DNA from 2 places in the Pseudoalteromonas sp. XMcav1-K genome. Region 2 is predicted to be linked to the other one. Evidence: predicted binding sites of a transcription regulator. Region 2 holds the regulator's gene; the other holds the start of a gene.
What was found. The regulator MetJ, encoded in region 2, represses methionine synthesis genes. The targets are predictions, from matches to a motif close to TAGACGTCTAGACGTCTA.

Region 1 (8,204 bases), on a different contig from region 2:
TAGACAGCGCGTTGTTTGCCCGTATGCAAACCATCTCTAAAGACGACTATCGCGCCATCGAAAACTACGCGGTAACACTTTACCGTTATTACTACTTTGATGATTTAAAAGATAAATTAGCTAAACACTTACCTTTATTACCAAACCTAGCGCTTAGCGATGCAAGCCCGCTTGCAGCGCAATATGCTAAGTGGGAACAACTTCGTGCTATTGGCTTTTTAGCATTTGAAGCACGCAGTGAAGATGAGATTAAACAAGCGGTACTTGCACAAACTAAGTGGCAGCAAGAATTACTCGACTTGCTTCAAACCGACAACAGCTGGCAGCAAGCGCACGCGGCTTGGGCGCTTGGTTACCTTCATTATATCTTAGATGATGAAGCAGCTGAAAAAGCACTTGATGAAAAAGTGTGGGCGGCACTTGAGCAAAACCCAAACACAAATAAAGAGTTTATCTTTTCACAGCGTTATTTAGTTAATAGCTTCCGTGGTAAATCAGCTTGTGATGAGGAGTTTAAAGGCCGCTGCAGCGAAATTACACTTGATGATGCCCTGCCAATTAACCACAAATGTTCAGATTCGCTGTTTATTCGCGCACAAACTTTGACTACCGAGCAACTTAATATCAGTTGCGAGCGTTTAATTTCGCAAGAATCACATTTCCACGACGTATACGCTACTAAGCGCCAGCCTGTGCCTAACGACTTTAATGAAGCGCTGCGCGTTGTAATTTTTGATAACTACACAGGCTACAACCAACACGGCCAAATGATCTTTGATATCAGCACCGACAATGGCGGTATGTACATTGAAGGTAAGCCGAGCAAGCCCGGTAACCAAGCTACTTTTTATTCTTTTAAAGCTTTTTGGAAAGAAGGTTTTTCGGTTTGGAACCTAAACCACGAATACGTGCACTACTTAGATGGCCGTTTTAATAAATACGATGGTTTTGGCCACTTTCCAAGCCACTTAGTATGGTGGAGCGAAGGTGGTGCTGAATTAATTGCACAGGGTAAAAGCAATGACCGCGTGAATAAGTTGCTGCACGAAACAGAGCAAGCAAAATGGCCTACTTTGCGTGAAGTCTTTGACACTACCTACCAAGATGGTTCAAAACGTGTTTATCAGTGGTCGTATTTAGCGCACCGTTATTTATCAGAAAATGCCATAGATGATTATCGTCAGTTAGCGCACTTTTTACGTACTGACTACTTTGATGGCTACAGTGAACTGCTTGACAGTTTAGTGGCTAAACACAGCGATAAGTTCGCACACTATTTAGCAAGCTATAAGCAAACTAATCCACACCAAGACGCGGCGCAGAAAGAAAAGCCAAATAGACTATATCGTTATTTATATCGCGATTATTTAATGCCTAAAACGCTTAAAATTAACGCCGAGCATAATCATATTTTATAAAGGCAAAACAAACTTTTATTGAGCAAAAGTGCTTGCTGAGTTACATTTGTGTTAATTTCTAATAACACACGGCTAGCAAGCGCTTTTATGCAGTATTCATCGGGCGACAATGTAGACGCAATTACCACCAGAGCTAATCAGTTAAGTATTATTAACGAGTTTGCCTCGTCGCTCATTCGTATTGTTGATCTCGACGAGCTCTACGACTACGTAACGCATCAAGTAGTTAAACGCCTCGGTTTTGATGAGTGCTCCATTTTTATCGCCGATTTAGAAAAGCAAATACTCAACCAAGTTTCATCCATTCATAAACACAATGATATTGAAAACGAACAGCTCGCAATTTCGATTTCAGAAGGTATTTGCGGCCATGTGTTTGAAACCGGCTGCGCCGAAATTATTAGCGACGTATCACAAGACAAGCGTTACTTAGATATTAGCGGCAACGTGCTTTCGGAAATATGTGTACCACTAGTTTACGACGGCCAAGTGCTTGGCGTAATTGATTGCGAACACCCTGAGAAAGACTACTACACTGCCGATCATTTAAGTATTTTAACAACCGTTGCGTCAATGCTTAGCGCTAAAATTGACCAGTGCAAAACGGTTGCCAATCTTACCGATACTATTAATCAGCTTAACTACGCACAGCTGCTTGAAAAAGGCATGTTGCAAATTGCTAACTTAAGTTCAGATTCGCAGACCATGGATAGTTTTTATACTGGCCTGCACGACATTGTTAAAACCTTACTGCCCGCCGAAAATCTGTTTATTGGCTATTACAATAAACAAACCCGAGGCTTAGAAATTCCTTACATTATTGAGCATGGCGTAGAGCGTATTACGTTAAAACGCTTTAGCAATGCGCAAATACAAAAAACCGCATCGGTTTATGCCATCAATAAGCAACAAGCCGTGCTAATCAATGGCGATGAATACCAACGCCATATTGATAACGGTGACTTTGATTTAATTGGTGCACAGCCTAATTCTTGGCTTGGTGTACCGTTTGAATTAAACGACGAGCTATCGGGCATTATTGTAGTGCAGAGTTACAACCACAGCGTTAGCTACACCGAGCACGACAAAGACTTATTAACTTATATTAGCCAACAAATTCGCCTTGTGATTAATCGCGTTTTTGCCGAGCAAGCATTGCAGCACAAAGTAATGCATGACGAACTTACAGGCATTGCCAACCGCGCATTGTTAATTGACCATTTAACCCTTGCGATTAACGCACTTGGCCGCAGTAACAACCCTAAAATTCATGCCCTGCTCTATTTAGACTTTGATCGTTTTAAAATGATTAACGATACTTTAGGCCATCAAGTCGGGGATAAATTTTTAGTTAAGATCTGCAACATTATTGGTCAATGTATTCGCGAAACCGATACCTTTGCACGCTTAGGTGGCGACGAGTTTGCTATTTTACTGTGTGATATTTTTGGCGCTGAAGACGTTACACCTGTAATTGAGCGCATAAAGCTCGCGCTGAAAGATCCTATTTTAATTGATGACCATTTACTGCAAGCATCGACCAGCATTGGTGTTGCCTTTGCCAACAAAGACACCGACGAAGCCTATAAAATTTTACAACGCGCCGATGCGGCAATGTATCAAGCAAAATCACTTGGTCGTGGCAAAGTACAGTTTTTTAACGACACCATGCGACAAAAACTAAAAGGCGCAGCACTGTTAGAAAGCGATATTCAAAGTGGTATGAACAAACATGAGTTTGCGCTTTTCTATCAGCCTATTTTTACCATTCAAACGGGCGAAATCATTGGTTTTGAAGCGTTAGTGCGTTGGCATCACCCCGAGCGTGGGTTTATTTCACCTGCTGATTTTATTCCACTAGCAGAAGAAACCGGACAAATCCTCGCCCTTGATTTACATATTTTAGAACTTGCGGCAAAACAATTACGCCTTTGGCACGGCACATTACCTGAAGACTTTAAAGTGACCGTAAATGTGTCATCTAAGCATTTCTCAACGTTAGAGTTTGCTGATTTTATTCAGCGCCTTTACTTTGAGTACAAACTACCGTTAGGCAGTTTATGCATTGAAATTACTGAATCGGGGCTAATTGAAAATCTTTCCCTTGCGACAGAAATAATTGAAAAGCTGAAAACCTGCGGCGTAAAACTGTGTTTAGATGACTTTGGTACGGGTTATTCGGCGCTCGGTTATTTGCATCAATTACCTATTCATATTTTAAAAATTGATAAAAGCTTTATTGATAATCTTAACTGCGGCGAAAACCACCCATTGGTTGATGCTATTTTAACGCTTGCCAGCGCCCTTGAATTTGACGTGGTAGCTGAAGGAATTGAAACTCAAACTCAGCTCGATGTGCTGAAACAAACTAAATGCCAATATGGCCAAGGCTTTTTGGTAGCAAAACCTATGCCTGCAAAACAAGCTTTTACCTTTTTAACCACAGGAAAACTGAGTTAATCCAAACTCAGTTTTCCTACATATCACACGTGACTTAAGCGAGTTCTTGTCTGAGCTCTTTTGCTGCGGTTACCATGTTTTTAAGTGCTGCTTGGGTTTCTTGCCAGCCACGGGTTTTTAAACCGCAATCTGGATTTATCCAAAGGCGCTCCACCGGCACTTTCTTCGCTGCCTCTTTCATCAACTGTTTAATCCAGGTTACCTCTGGAATATTCGGGCTGTGAATATCGTAAACGCCAGGCCCTATCTCATTTGGATAATCAAAATCTTCAAATGCGTTAAGCAATTCCATATTTGAACGCGACGTTTCAATGGTAATTACGTCTGCATCCATATCGGCAATCGCCGCGATAATATCGTTAAATTCGGCATAACACATATGGGTATGAATTTGCGTGCTGTCGCTTACGCCAGATGCCGATACACGAAACGCATACGCCGCCCAGTTTAAATAGTCTTGCCACTTTGATGCTTTTAAAGGCAACCCTTCACGAAATGCAGGTTCATCAATTTGAATAATGTTTATGCCCGCTTTTTCTAAATCAACCACTTCGTCGCGCAGCGCCAGCGCTATTTGATTGGCAATGATTGGTTTTGCTAGATCATCGCGGATAAATGACCAAAACAAAATCGTTACAGGGCCTGTTAACATGCCTTTCATCTGTTTGTTAGTGAGTGATTGTGCATATTCGGTCCAGTTAACCGTCATCGGGTGTTTACGGCTAATATCGCCCCAAATAATCGGTGGTTTAACACAGCGTGAGCCATACGATTGCACCCAGCCAAATTGTGTAAAGGCAAAGCCTTCGAGCAATTCACCAAAATACTCCACCATATCGTTACGCTCTGCTTCGCCGTGAACTAGCACATCGAGGTCAACAGCTTCTTGCTGTGCTACGGCATAAGAAATCTCATTTTGCATTTGAGCCGTGTAATCGGCTTCGCTAATATTCCCGGCTTTAAAATCGCGACGCGCCTTACGGATAGCCGTTGTTTGCGGGAAAGAGCCAATAGTAGTCGTTGGTAAAATAGGTAAACCAAGCGCTTGCTTTTGAACCAACTGACGTTTAGCAAAAGGGCTCGTACGCTCACCATCTTGCTTGGTTAGGCTATCAAGGCGTAACTTCACTGCGGCATCGTTTACACGAAGCGATTTAGCACGCGCTTTCACTGGCGCTGAATAATCAATGAGCGAAGTTATATCCCCCGACAGCAAGGCCTGTTTCAATAACGATAATTCGTGCCCTTTTTGTTTTGCAAATGCAAGCCAGGATTTAATTTCACCATCAAGCGTTGTTTCTAAGGCTAAATCAACAGGCGTATGCAACAACGAACACGAAGGCGCTAACCAAACATGCTCACGTGATGAAACCACCGATTGTATTTGGTTGAAAACCGCTTCGAGATCCGTTTTCCAAATATTACGGCCGTTGATAACACCTAAAGACAATACTTTATCTTTAGCTATGCGCTCGTTAATGTTATCTATATCTTGCGCTTCGGCAACCAAATCAAAATGCACGCCGTCTACTGGGTACGCTGCAATATCATCTAGGTAATTTTCTACTGAACCAAAATACGTTGCCAGCAGCAGCTTTACACCTTGTCCTTGCAGTTTATTAAAACTGGCTGTGAGCGCATATAGGTATTCTGGTGTTAGTTCTAACGCTAAAATAGGCTCATCTATTTGCACCCATTCAACACCTAAATCAGCTAATTTACTCAATACATGTTGATACGCTGTCAGTAGACGTGGCAGCAGGGCCAACTTATCAAATTCGCCGACAGTTTTTGCCAAATGCAAATAAGTTACCGGACCAACCAACATAGGTTTCACCTGATGACCGAGCGCTTGCGCTTCTTTTACCTGATCAAACAGCTCTGTAAAGCTAATTTCAAATGTTTGATTTTCAGTCAGTTCAGGTACGATGTAGTGATAGTTGGTATTAAACCACTTGGTCATTTCACTTGCAGCGCATGCACAACCAGACGGTGCTCTGCCGCGCCCAATGCGAAATAAGGTGTCTAAATCTACCGTTTGTGTTTCATTTTGGTGACGCCTTGGTACCACGCCGAACAGCAAAGAGGTACTAAGTACATGGTCGTACCATGCAAAATCCCCTACAGGCAACAACTCAACACCTTGGCTTTGCTGTAATTGCCAATTGTCTTTGCGAATTGCTTGTCCTTGCTCTTGCAATTCTTTGAGTGAACTCTCATTTCGCCAATAGGCCTCAACCGCCTTTTTAAGTTCGCGCTTTTTCCCGATACGGGGAAAACCTAAGTTGTGAATTGTAATTGCCATCTTGGTATCCTTTTTATTTAAGACGTTTAGATGGCTAAATATTAGTGGTAAATTTAATTCAACAAAATCGCAAGTTTTTCCAATTTAACTTGAAATAAATTAATACAAAATAGAAAATCAAATTTTTCCATATAAGCCAAACACCAATTGACAGCGTTATCATAATTTATACATATATATAAAATAGAAATTTATTATTAAAATGACGGCGATATGTACAAATCAACATTGAAACATGAAAAATAAACAGCTAGTATCAAATCTCTCTCACGGTCGTTCAAGTTTAATATGAGTATTCCTAAAGATGATTGATGTAAAACACCTTAAAACCATCGCAACCCTTAAAGAGACAGGGTCTTTGGTTAATACCGCACGAGAGCTTTTTTTAACGCAATCTGCTTTATCTCACCAAATCAAAGATTTAGAAAACAAACTCGATTGCCAGTTGTTTGAGCGTAAAACACACCCCGTACGTTTTACCCCACAAGGTATGTTGTTGTTAGAGCTTGCTAATGACGTACTGCCAAAAGTGGAAGCAACCAAATGCAGATTAAAAGAGAGCTTAAACCAACCTATCTCGCAATTGCGTTTAAGCGTTGAATGCCATGCGTGTTTTCATTGGTTATTGCCAACAATTAAAGAATTTAACAACTTTTGGCCGGATATTAAGGTGGATTACGAGCGAGGTTTTAGCTACGACGCCATTCCGGAGCTGTTAAACGATGAGTTGGATTTAGTACTTACTTCGGATATTCGTGAAACAGAGCGCCTTGAGTTCGCACATTTATTTGATTTTAAGTTAAAGCTAATTGTCAGCCCAGATCATCCGCTAGCTAAAAAAGCGTATGTAACCGCGCTTGATTTAAAAGACGAAACGATTATTTCGTATCCGATCCCACGCGAAAGACAAGATATTTTTAAGCACTTTATTCAAAATGCGCGTTTCGATGGCACCTTAAAAACTGTCGATCAAGGCTTGCTTATTTTTCAGCTTGTAAGCGCCGGTATGGGTGTTGCCGCTTTACCAGATTGGTTAGTAACCCCTTATGAAAGCCAAGGATTAATTAAGTCAATCCCACTAGGTGCGCTTGGTTTATCACGCCCGATGTATTTAGCGATGAAAAAAACCATGAGCGACAATCCAGTTTATCGTCACTTTTTAAATACCTGTAAACAAAAAAAGGGTTAGCAAATGCTAACCCTTTTAACTATTTAACTACAAATTAGCTTTCTAGTTCTTCATTAATTTGCTCTTCGCCACTTAATAACATTGCAAGCCAGCGCCCTTCTTCACTGTTTTCAAGGGCAATTTTCACAACCATGGTAAGCGGTACAGACAGCAACATGCCAACCGTGCCAAGTAACCAGCCCCAAAACAATAATGATAAAAACACGACAAGTGGTGATAAGCCTAAACCTTTACCCATAAAGCGTGGCTCAATCATATTGCCCATTACGGTGTTAATTGCCATGTAACCAATGCCAATTAAACCTGCAACGCCAGGCCCTTGCAGTACAACAGCAAGTAATACCGCCGGAATTGCCGCAATGATAGAACCAATATTAGGAATATAATTTAAGAAAAACGCCAAGACGCCCCACAAAATAAAATAGTCGATGCCAAATGCCCAAAGCATTACCGTAACCAAAACACCGGTCGCTAAACTAACCAGTGTTTTGATAGCGAGATACGAATTAACCGAGTCTAAAAATAGGTCGATTTGTTTTTGCTTCATATCGGGATCATCAAGGGCTAAATGCACTTTTTTACCAATGTAAGGCGCTTCAACAAGCATAAATACGACGGTTAAAATAATTAAAAACAAGTCAGCCATTACGCCACCAACGCCCGCGAGTGTATTCGCCGCAAGATCGATAAGTTTGCCGGGATCTAAAAACGACATAATGCGATCTTTATCGATCAAAATATTATACTCAGCCAACATGGTTAATAAGCCTGAGAACTCGGTTTGTAATTGCTCTTTATACACGGGAACATTTTGCGAAAAGCCATTAACCGA
Region 2 (8,204 bases):
GCTTAGACTTTTTATCGCCACCCATGTTTTGGAACATGCTTTGTAGCTGATTAGTCATCTCTTCCATGCCTGGAGGTGCCATAATTTCAACGCCAACAGGTGCTTGAGAAACATCAATTTCGATTTCTTTATCGTCTAATTGACCTTCACGTAATTTCTTGCGAAATGCTTGACGTGTTGTATTATTTTCAGACTCTTGCGCTTGGCCCCATGCGTCTTTTGCTGGTGGCAATAAGGCATCTAAAATGCGCTCTTCTGCAGCTTCTTCTGCTCTGAACTTGTACTTTTCGGTTTGCTGTTCACGTGTCATCTTCACTGCAATATCAGCAAGATCGCGAATGATGGTTTCAACTTCTTTACCAACGTAACCTACTTCAGTGAATTTCGTTGCTTCAACTTTAATAAATGGCGCATTAGCTAGTTTTGCTAAACGGCGTGCTATTTCAGTTTTACCTACACCCGTTGGGCCAATCATTAAAATGTTCTTTGGCGTAACTTCACTGCGCAGAGCTTCGTCAAGTTGCATACGACGCCAGCGGTTACGAAGGGCAATCGCAACGGCTTTTTTAGCTTTGTTTTGACCAATGATGTGCTGGTCTAACTCATGTACAATTTCTCTTGGTGTCATTGCAGACATATTTAATTACCCCAGCTCTTCAATGGTTTGGAAGTTATTAGTGAAAACGCAGATATCACCTGCAATTTTTAGGCTTTTTTCTACAATTTCGCGCGCACTTAAATCGGTGTTTTCAAGTAATGCAGTTGCTGATGCTTGGGCGAAGTTGCCGCCACTGCCAATAGCGATGAGATCGTGCTCAGGCTGCACTACATCGCCATTACCTGTGATAATAAGTGATGCAGTTTCATCTGCGACGGCTAGTAGCGCTTCGAGCTTTCTCAATGCGCGGTCGGTGCGCCAATCTTTAGCCATTTCAACAGCCGCTTTGGTTAAGTGGCCCTGATGCATTTCGAGTTTGGTTTCAAAACGTTCAAATAGTGTAAAAGCGTCGGCTGTACCGCCCGCAAATCCGGCAAGTACTTTGCCGTTATAAAGACGACGCACTTTTTTTGCATTGCCTTTCATTACTGTGTTGCCCAGTGAAACTTGGCCATCACCGCCAATCACTACTTTGCCTTCGCGGCGCACAGAAACTATCGTAGTCATAAATAAACCTTAGGTTTAATCTGTTAATTTCAATTGTTATTGATATGGGGAGTAAACAAAGGATTTCAAGGCTTGGCGGGGGAACTTGGTAGCAAAACAAAGCTACCAAGCTTGAATTTGTGTTAGTTGTGTTACTTAGGCATTAAATAAATGCGACAGCGAGAAATGCGCGCACGTTTAATTTGGTTGTTCGCACTTTCAGCAAGACGCTTGGTGGCAAATGGTTCTATTTTTACGCGATACCATACGCCATTTTTGCCTTCTGTACGGTCTACATCGGCAATGAGGCCGGTCTTAAATGCAATTTGTGCTTTTAGCGCTTCCGCATCATCACGATTGCGTAGCGATGCACATTGCATATAGTAGGGGCCTTTTTGCTCTTGCTCTGTAACTTCAACTTCAATGTTGGCATTCTCAATTTCTTCAATGAAATCGGGCTTTTTCGGCTTAGGCTTAGGTGATTTTGTTTGTTCTTTGGCAACTTTTTGCTGCGATGCTTTTACATCGCTATTAGTGGTAATAAAGTACAAGCCATAAATACCGGCCGACACTAAAACAACCGCGGCTACTAACGCAGCAACAGGAAAAGGGCGTTTGCTTGGGGCTGTTTTTTTAGGGGCACGTTTTTTATTTACGTAATCTCTTTGGGCCATTGTTTACTATTTTCTTATGCCATTGAAACTGGGTCGATATCGATACTCCAGCGGACCTTTGTTGCTAGCTTACTTTGACTTATGTAGCTAACAAGTTGATGTAGGTATAAGTGCAATTTTTTGCGCTCATTACCTTGAATATGGAGCTGGTAGCGGTATTTGCCTGCAATGCGCTCAAGTGCTGCAGGAACAGGTCCGAGCAATTGTATACCAGAAGGCAGTTGTTCTGGAATAAGGTCGTACAAAAAATTATTAATGTCGTTTAGCTTGTGCGATTCGCAACGAATGATTGCAAGACTAGTGTAGGGGGGTAGCAAGGTTTCTTCACGTTCACGCAAAGCATAACGGGAGAAGTCTTGGTAGCCATTATTGATTAGGTCTTGTAATAGCGGATGTTCTGGAAAATGTGTTTGGAGTAATACCGTGCCGGCTTCACCGCTACGCCCTGCGCGACCTGAAACTTGGGTAATTAATTGGGCTAGGTGCTCTGTAGCGCGAAAATCGTAAGAGTAGAGTCCGCTATCTACGTCCATAATGACGACTAGCGACACCTCACTAAAATGATGTCCTTTAGCAAGCATTTGGGTGCCAATTAAAATCCGCGGTTCGCCTTTGTTTATGTCGTGCAGTGCGCTTTCTAAACTGCCTTTTTTACGGGTTGAATCGCGGTCAACTCGGGTGATTGGGGTGTCGGGAAAGCTTTCAGCTAAAAACTCAGCAACTTGTTCTGTACCTTGTCCTGCGGGGATAATTTGCGTACTACCGCAACTTGGACATTGTGTTGGCACATGCTCTTGCGCTCCGCAATGATGGCAAATTAAATTGCGAATATGTTTGTGATAGGTGGCATTGGCGCTACAGCGTTGGCATTGACTTAACCAGCCACATTCGTGGCAAATAAGACTAGGCGAAAAACCTCTGCGATTTAAAAACACCATAACTTGCTTACCTTTCGTAAGCTCTTTTTTGATGTAATCAAGCGTTGCAAGTGCAAGACCTGACTGTTGATGCTGCCCTCGCATATCAAGTAGCACATACTGATTATCGCTTTGTGTTTGTGCTCGCTCAGTTAATGTAAGCAGTTGGTACTTATGATTTGTGGCATTATGAATCGTTTCAAGCGACGGTGTTGCACTGCCCAAGATTAATGGAATCGCTAGTTTAGCAGCGCGAAAGCAAGCTAAATCACGGGCGTGGTAGCGCAGTGAATCTTGCTGTTTAAATGACAAGTCGTGCTCTTCATCAACAATAATCATCGCGAGTTTGGCAAATGGTAAAAACACACTAGAGCGGGTGCCAATTACAATGGCAGCGCTTTGAGTTTGTGCTGCACGCCAAGTTGATAGGCGTTCATTATCCGTCATTGCAGAGTGCCAAAGCATAATAGGCACATTAGGAAAGCGTCTGCGAAAGCGGTTGACGGTTTGTGGCGTTAAGCCAATTTCGGGTACCAGTACTAACGCTTGTTTACCTTGTTGCAATGGCTTTTCCAAAGCTTGTAGATAAACTTCTGTTTTTCCGCTACCAGTTACACCTTCAAGCAAATAGCAGGTATAGCCTGTAGCTTGATTAATTGCTGCAAGTGCAATGGCTTGTTCACGCTTAAGTTTGGGTTTATCGTCGATTGCGAGAGGTTTTGATTGCCAATCACGATTGTATTCAACCGTTTTCTCAATAATCGCTTTTTCCAGCAGTGATTTAACGGTTGCACTACTAAACCCGAGCGCACTCAATTCGGTAACTGGCGTACTGCCCGAATCAACTAAATGCTCGATTAGTTGGCGCTGTTTTTTACCATTCACTGATGTATTTTCATCGATCAGTTTAATGATAGGCACTGCAGACTTATCAACTGCTTCGCCTTTGTTTAACAAAGTTGGTAGTGCAACTTGGTAGCACTCTCCAAGCGGGTTTTGGTAATAATGACTCGCAAATTCGATAAGGCTGATCATATGGCGATCAATAATCGCGTTGTTATCAATTAAACGTGAAATAGGTTTTAATTTATCGAGAAATTCACTATTTGATTTTAACGCAACAACAATGCCGACAAGTTGCTGACGACCAAATTGAACTGCAACACGACAACCCACCGCAATATGAGTTTGAAACTGAGGTTCAACGAGGTAATCAAAGTTACGGTAAAGCGGTACATTTAAGGCAATTTCTGCAACAACAGGCGTAGTCATTCAACTTTTATTTTTAGAGCGTATTTGTGGAAATTAAATCATGGCATTGTGTTTGCGGCTAGTGTTAAACAAAATTTATCTGAAGATGGTTAAAGATCTTGCTATTGGCATGTTAGTTGGCTAGAATTCGCGCCCTATATATTTTTGTTTAACAACGTATGGTGCCAGACTTCGGGTTTGGAGAGCGATGCGGCCTAATTAGAGGTTTACTATGAAAGAAGGTATCCACCCTAAGTACGAAGCAATCAATGCTACTTGTTCTTGTGGTAACAAATTCGAAACGCGTTCAACTCTTTGTAAAGACATTCACTTAGATGTTTGTTCAGAGTGTCACCCGTTCTACACTGGTAAGCAAAAAGTGCTTGATACAGGTGGTCGTGTTGATCGCTTCAACAAGCGTTTTGGCGCGCTTTCAAGCAAAAAATAAGAGCTATTTTAGTTCTTTCAAAAAAGCACCTAAGGGTGCTTTTTTTTGTATCTAAAATTTAATATGAATTTTTGTCATGTTATATGGTTTTTCTATGTCTTTTTATTCTAAATAGATGGCTATATACTGGATTATAGATAGCTTCAATATTCATTATTTTTACTATCTGTTGGCAAAATAGTATCTGTCGAGTGTAAAAAATAGATGGCTGTGAATCTGGTCGGATCTGAATTAACTTCAATCTGGTAATGATTTAGCAGAAAATATCCACAAGCCTATTGTTGTAAATTCAACTATGGTCTTAGGTTAAGATATAACCGCATTTAACTTCTATTTACTCTAAATGCCGTACTATTAAACCAGTATCTCTCACTTTTAACATCGTAGGATAAGGCACGCATGTCTGACATAAGAGAAAAAGCGCTACAATACCATTCTGAACCCGTTCCTGGAAAAATCAGCATCGAATTAACCAAACCAGCAGAGACAGTTAATGATCTTGCATTAGCTTATAGTCCTGGTGTTGCTGAACCGGTTCGTGAGATCGCAGCAGATCCGAACAATGCATATAAATATACTGCAAAGGGTAATATGGTCGCTGTTATCTCAAACGGTACTGCAATTTTAGGTTTAGGTAATTTAGGACCGCTTGCATCAAAACCAGTTATGGAAGGCAAGGCGTTATTATTTAAGCGTTTTGCTGGTTTAGATTCAATTGATATTGAAGTTAAGCACCGTACTACCGAAGACTTTATTAATACTGTAGAAAATATTGCAGATACTTTTGGTGGTATTAACCTGGAAGATATTAAAGCGCCAGAGTGTTTTGAAATTGAAAAAGCGCTTATTGAACGTTGTAGTGTGCCAGTATTTCATGATGACCAACACGGTACCGCGATTGTAACCGCGGCGGGCATGCTGAATGCGTTAGAGATCCAAGGTAAAAAGTTAAAAGATGCATTAATTGTATGTTTAGGTGCAGGTGCAGCAGCAATTGCGTGTATGGAGCTATTAATTAAATGTGGTGCACAACGTGAGCACATTTACATGCTTGATCGAAAAGGGGTTATTCATACGCGTCGTGATGACCTAAATGAATACAAAATGTTGTTTGCGAATAATACAGATAAGCGCACCTTACAAGATGTTATTGAAGAAGCTGACGTATTTGTGGGTGTTTCAGGTCCTGACTTACTTGCTCCTGAAGATCTAAAATTAATGGCAGATAAGCCAGTGGTATTTGCGTGTTCTAACCCTGATCCTGAAATTAAACCGGAAGTGGCGAATGCTGCGCGCAATGATTTAATTATGGCTACAGGTCGTTCAGATTACCCTAACCAAGTTAATAACGTATTATGCTTCCCGTTTATTTTCCGTGGTGCGCTTGATGTGCGCGCAACAGCGATTAATGACGAAATGAAAATTGCGGCGGTAAATGCGATTCGCGAAATTGCTAAAGAGCCAGTACCGCAAGAGGTATTGTCAGCGTCTGGTGAATCAAATCTTGAATTTGGTAAAGATTACATCATTCCTAAGCCAATGGACCCACGTTTACTTCCGCGTGTAGCGCGTGCTGTTGCAGAAGCCGCGGTTGAGTCAGGCGTTGCGCAGATTGAAATACCAGAAAACTACATGCTTTAACTTGATTAAAAGCAAAAAAAAACCTCAGCAATTGCTGAGGTTTTTTTTATTCATCTTCAAGCTCTGGAACCGGTAAGCCGCGTTCAGCAAGAATTTCTTTTACCCTTTGCGGAATATGCTCAGGGTTATCTTTTCTCAGATCTTCATCGTCAGGCAATGGCTGACCAGTAAACGCATGCAAAAATGCTTCACACAGTAGTTCGCTATTGGTTGCATGACGTAAGTTATTTACTTGTCTACGAGTGCGCTCGTCTGTCAGTACTTTCAATACGTTAAGTGGGATAGATACGGTAATTTTTTTCACTTGTTCTGATTTTTTACCGTGTTCTGCATATGGGTGAATATATTCACCGTTCCATTCAGTTGCCATAAAGTGTACTAGCCTATATCTGTTACGATTTAATTTTGACGATAGCCTGTATATTAAGAGGCAAAATTTTATCGTTTTAAAATATATAGTCAAATATCATTTATTTGGCTATATAGACGTGTAAAAGTTTTGACTTCCATTGTTTGGTGGTTTAACCTTTTAGACGTCTAAACATCTAAGTGGCAGAGTTATGAAGCAGAACAAACAAACAACCCTTGCTGTTCGCAATGGCATTACCGCAGATAAGCATCATGGTGCGGTTGTTCCACCGTTATATTTATCGACGACTTATTCGTTCGCCGATTTTGATAAAAAGCGTGATTATGATTATGGCCGTAGCGGCAATCCTAATCGTGATATTTTGGCTGATACGCTTGCTAAGCTAGAAGGCGGTGAAAAGGGTATTGTAACTGCAACAGGTATGGCTGCTGTTCACTTATGCACACAAATCTTAACACCAGAAGATACTATTTTAATTCCTCATGATTGCTATGGCGGTAGTTACCGTTTATTCACGAGCTTGGAAAAACGCGGTTTATTAAAAGTAGCGGTTGTCGACTTTACACAAGCGTCTTGCTACGAGCAGATTAAAGCAATTAAACCTAAGCTAGTGTGGATTGAAACGCCAAGTAACCCAGTTTTACGTTTAACTGACATTGCTAAAGTAGTGGAAGTTTCTCACTCCGTAGGGGCGTTAGTAGGAGCTGACAACACGTTTTTATCTCCAGCATTACAAAACCCAATTTCATTTGGTGTAGATATTGTTATCCACTCAACCACAAAATACATCAATGGCCACTCAGATGTTGTCGGTGGCGTGGTTATTACCCGCACTGCGGAGTTAGGTGAAGAGCTTGCTTGGTGGGCAAATAATATTGGCATTACAGGTGCGCCATTTGATGCGTATTTAACGCTGCGTGGTATTCGTACTTTAAATGTGCGTATTAAACAGCACCAAGAAAACGCATTTGCCATCGCACGTTACTTAGAAACCTGTGAGCATGTAGAGAAAGTTTATTACCCAGGTCTTAAAAATCATCCACAACATGACTTAGCAAAAGCACAGCAAAAAGGTTTTGGTGGCATGGTGAGCTTTAGTATTAAAGGCACAATTGAAGATACGGCTAAATTTTTAACCAGTGTAGAACAGTTTAGCCTCGCTGAATCACTTGGTGGTGTAGAGAGCTTAATTTGTCACCCAGCTACCATGACACACGCCGGCATGGCGCCTGAAGCACGAATTAAAGCAGGCGTTAACGATACGTTAATTCGTATTTCTGTTGGTATTGAAGATGTTGAAGATTTAATCGCAGATCTTGAACAAGCATTCGCAAAAACAATTAACAAAGACGTCGCTGCTGGTGGAGAAAAAAGCACTCAATGCTGCGCTGCACGACCTGCATTGTGGTGATTACTTAAATGACAAAACAAGTATATAAATTTGGTGGGTCAAGCCTAAGCAGTGCCAAGCGCTACCATGCAGTTGCCAATATTTGTCAGCAACTAGCGTATGGCGATGCCATAGTTGTATCTGCTGCAGGTAAAACGACCGATACGCTTGTGCGCTTGTGGTCGTGTTATCACAATCAAGATCATAAAGGTGTTGGTGAGGTAATTGCGTTACTAAAAGATCACCAATGCGCACTGGTTTCTGAATTATTAGGTGATAAAAGTGAAGTGTATGCTCACTTTATTGACGATATTAATGCAATCTCTCAACGTGCTGGCTGTGCAGAGTTAGAGCAGGCGTGGTTGCTTG

Region 1: the regulator MetJ is predicted to act here: its motif matches at 6,203-6,220, upstream of metE (5-methyltetrahydropteroyltriglutamate--homocysteine S-methyltransferase).

What each region holds. Positions count from the first base shown of each region.
Region 1 is NZ_JBIPJE010000043.1:73,298-81,501, reverse strand. It holds gene ACHSBP_RS10645 (collagenase) at 1-1,418, shown strand, start outside; gene ACHSBP_RS10640 (GGDEF domain-containing protein) at 1,506-3,878, shown strand; gene metE (5-methyltetrahydropteroyltriglutamate--homocysteine S-methyltransferase) at 3,913-6,183, opposite strand; gene ACHSBP_RS10630 (LysR family transcriptional regulator) at 6,488-7,372, shown strand; gene ACHSBP_RS10625 (AI-2E family transporter) at 7,407-8,204, opposite strand, start outside.
Region 2 is NZ_JBIPJE010000032.1:12,224-20,427, reverse strand. It holds gene hslU (HslU--HslV peptidase ATPase subunit) at 1-637, opposite strand, end outside; gene hslV (ATP-dependent protease subunit HslV) at 644-1,165, opposite strand; gene ACHSBP_RS05100 (SPOR domain-containing protein) at 1,297-1,818, opposite strand; gene priA (primosomal protein N') at 1,833-4,007, opposite strand; gene rpmE (50S ribosomal protein L31) at 4,219-4,434, shown strand; gene ACHSBP_RS05085 (malic enzyme-like NAD(P)-binding protein) at 4,834-6,075, shown strand; gene metJ (met regulon transcriptional regulator MetJ) at 6,122-6,445, opposite strand; gene metB (cystathionine gamma-synthase) at 6,636-7,856, shown strand; gene metL (bifunctional aspartate kinase/homoserine dehydrogenase II) at 7,865-8,204, shown strand, end outside.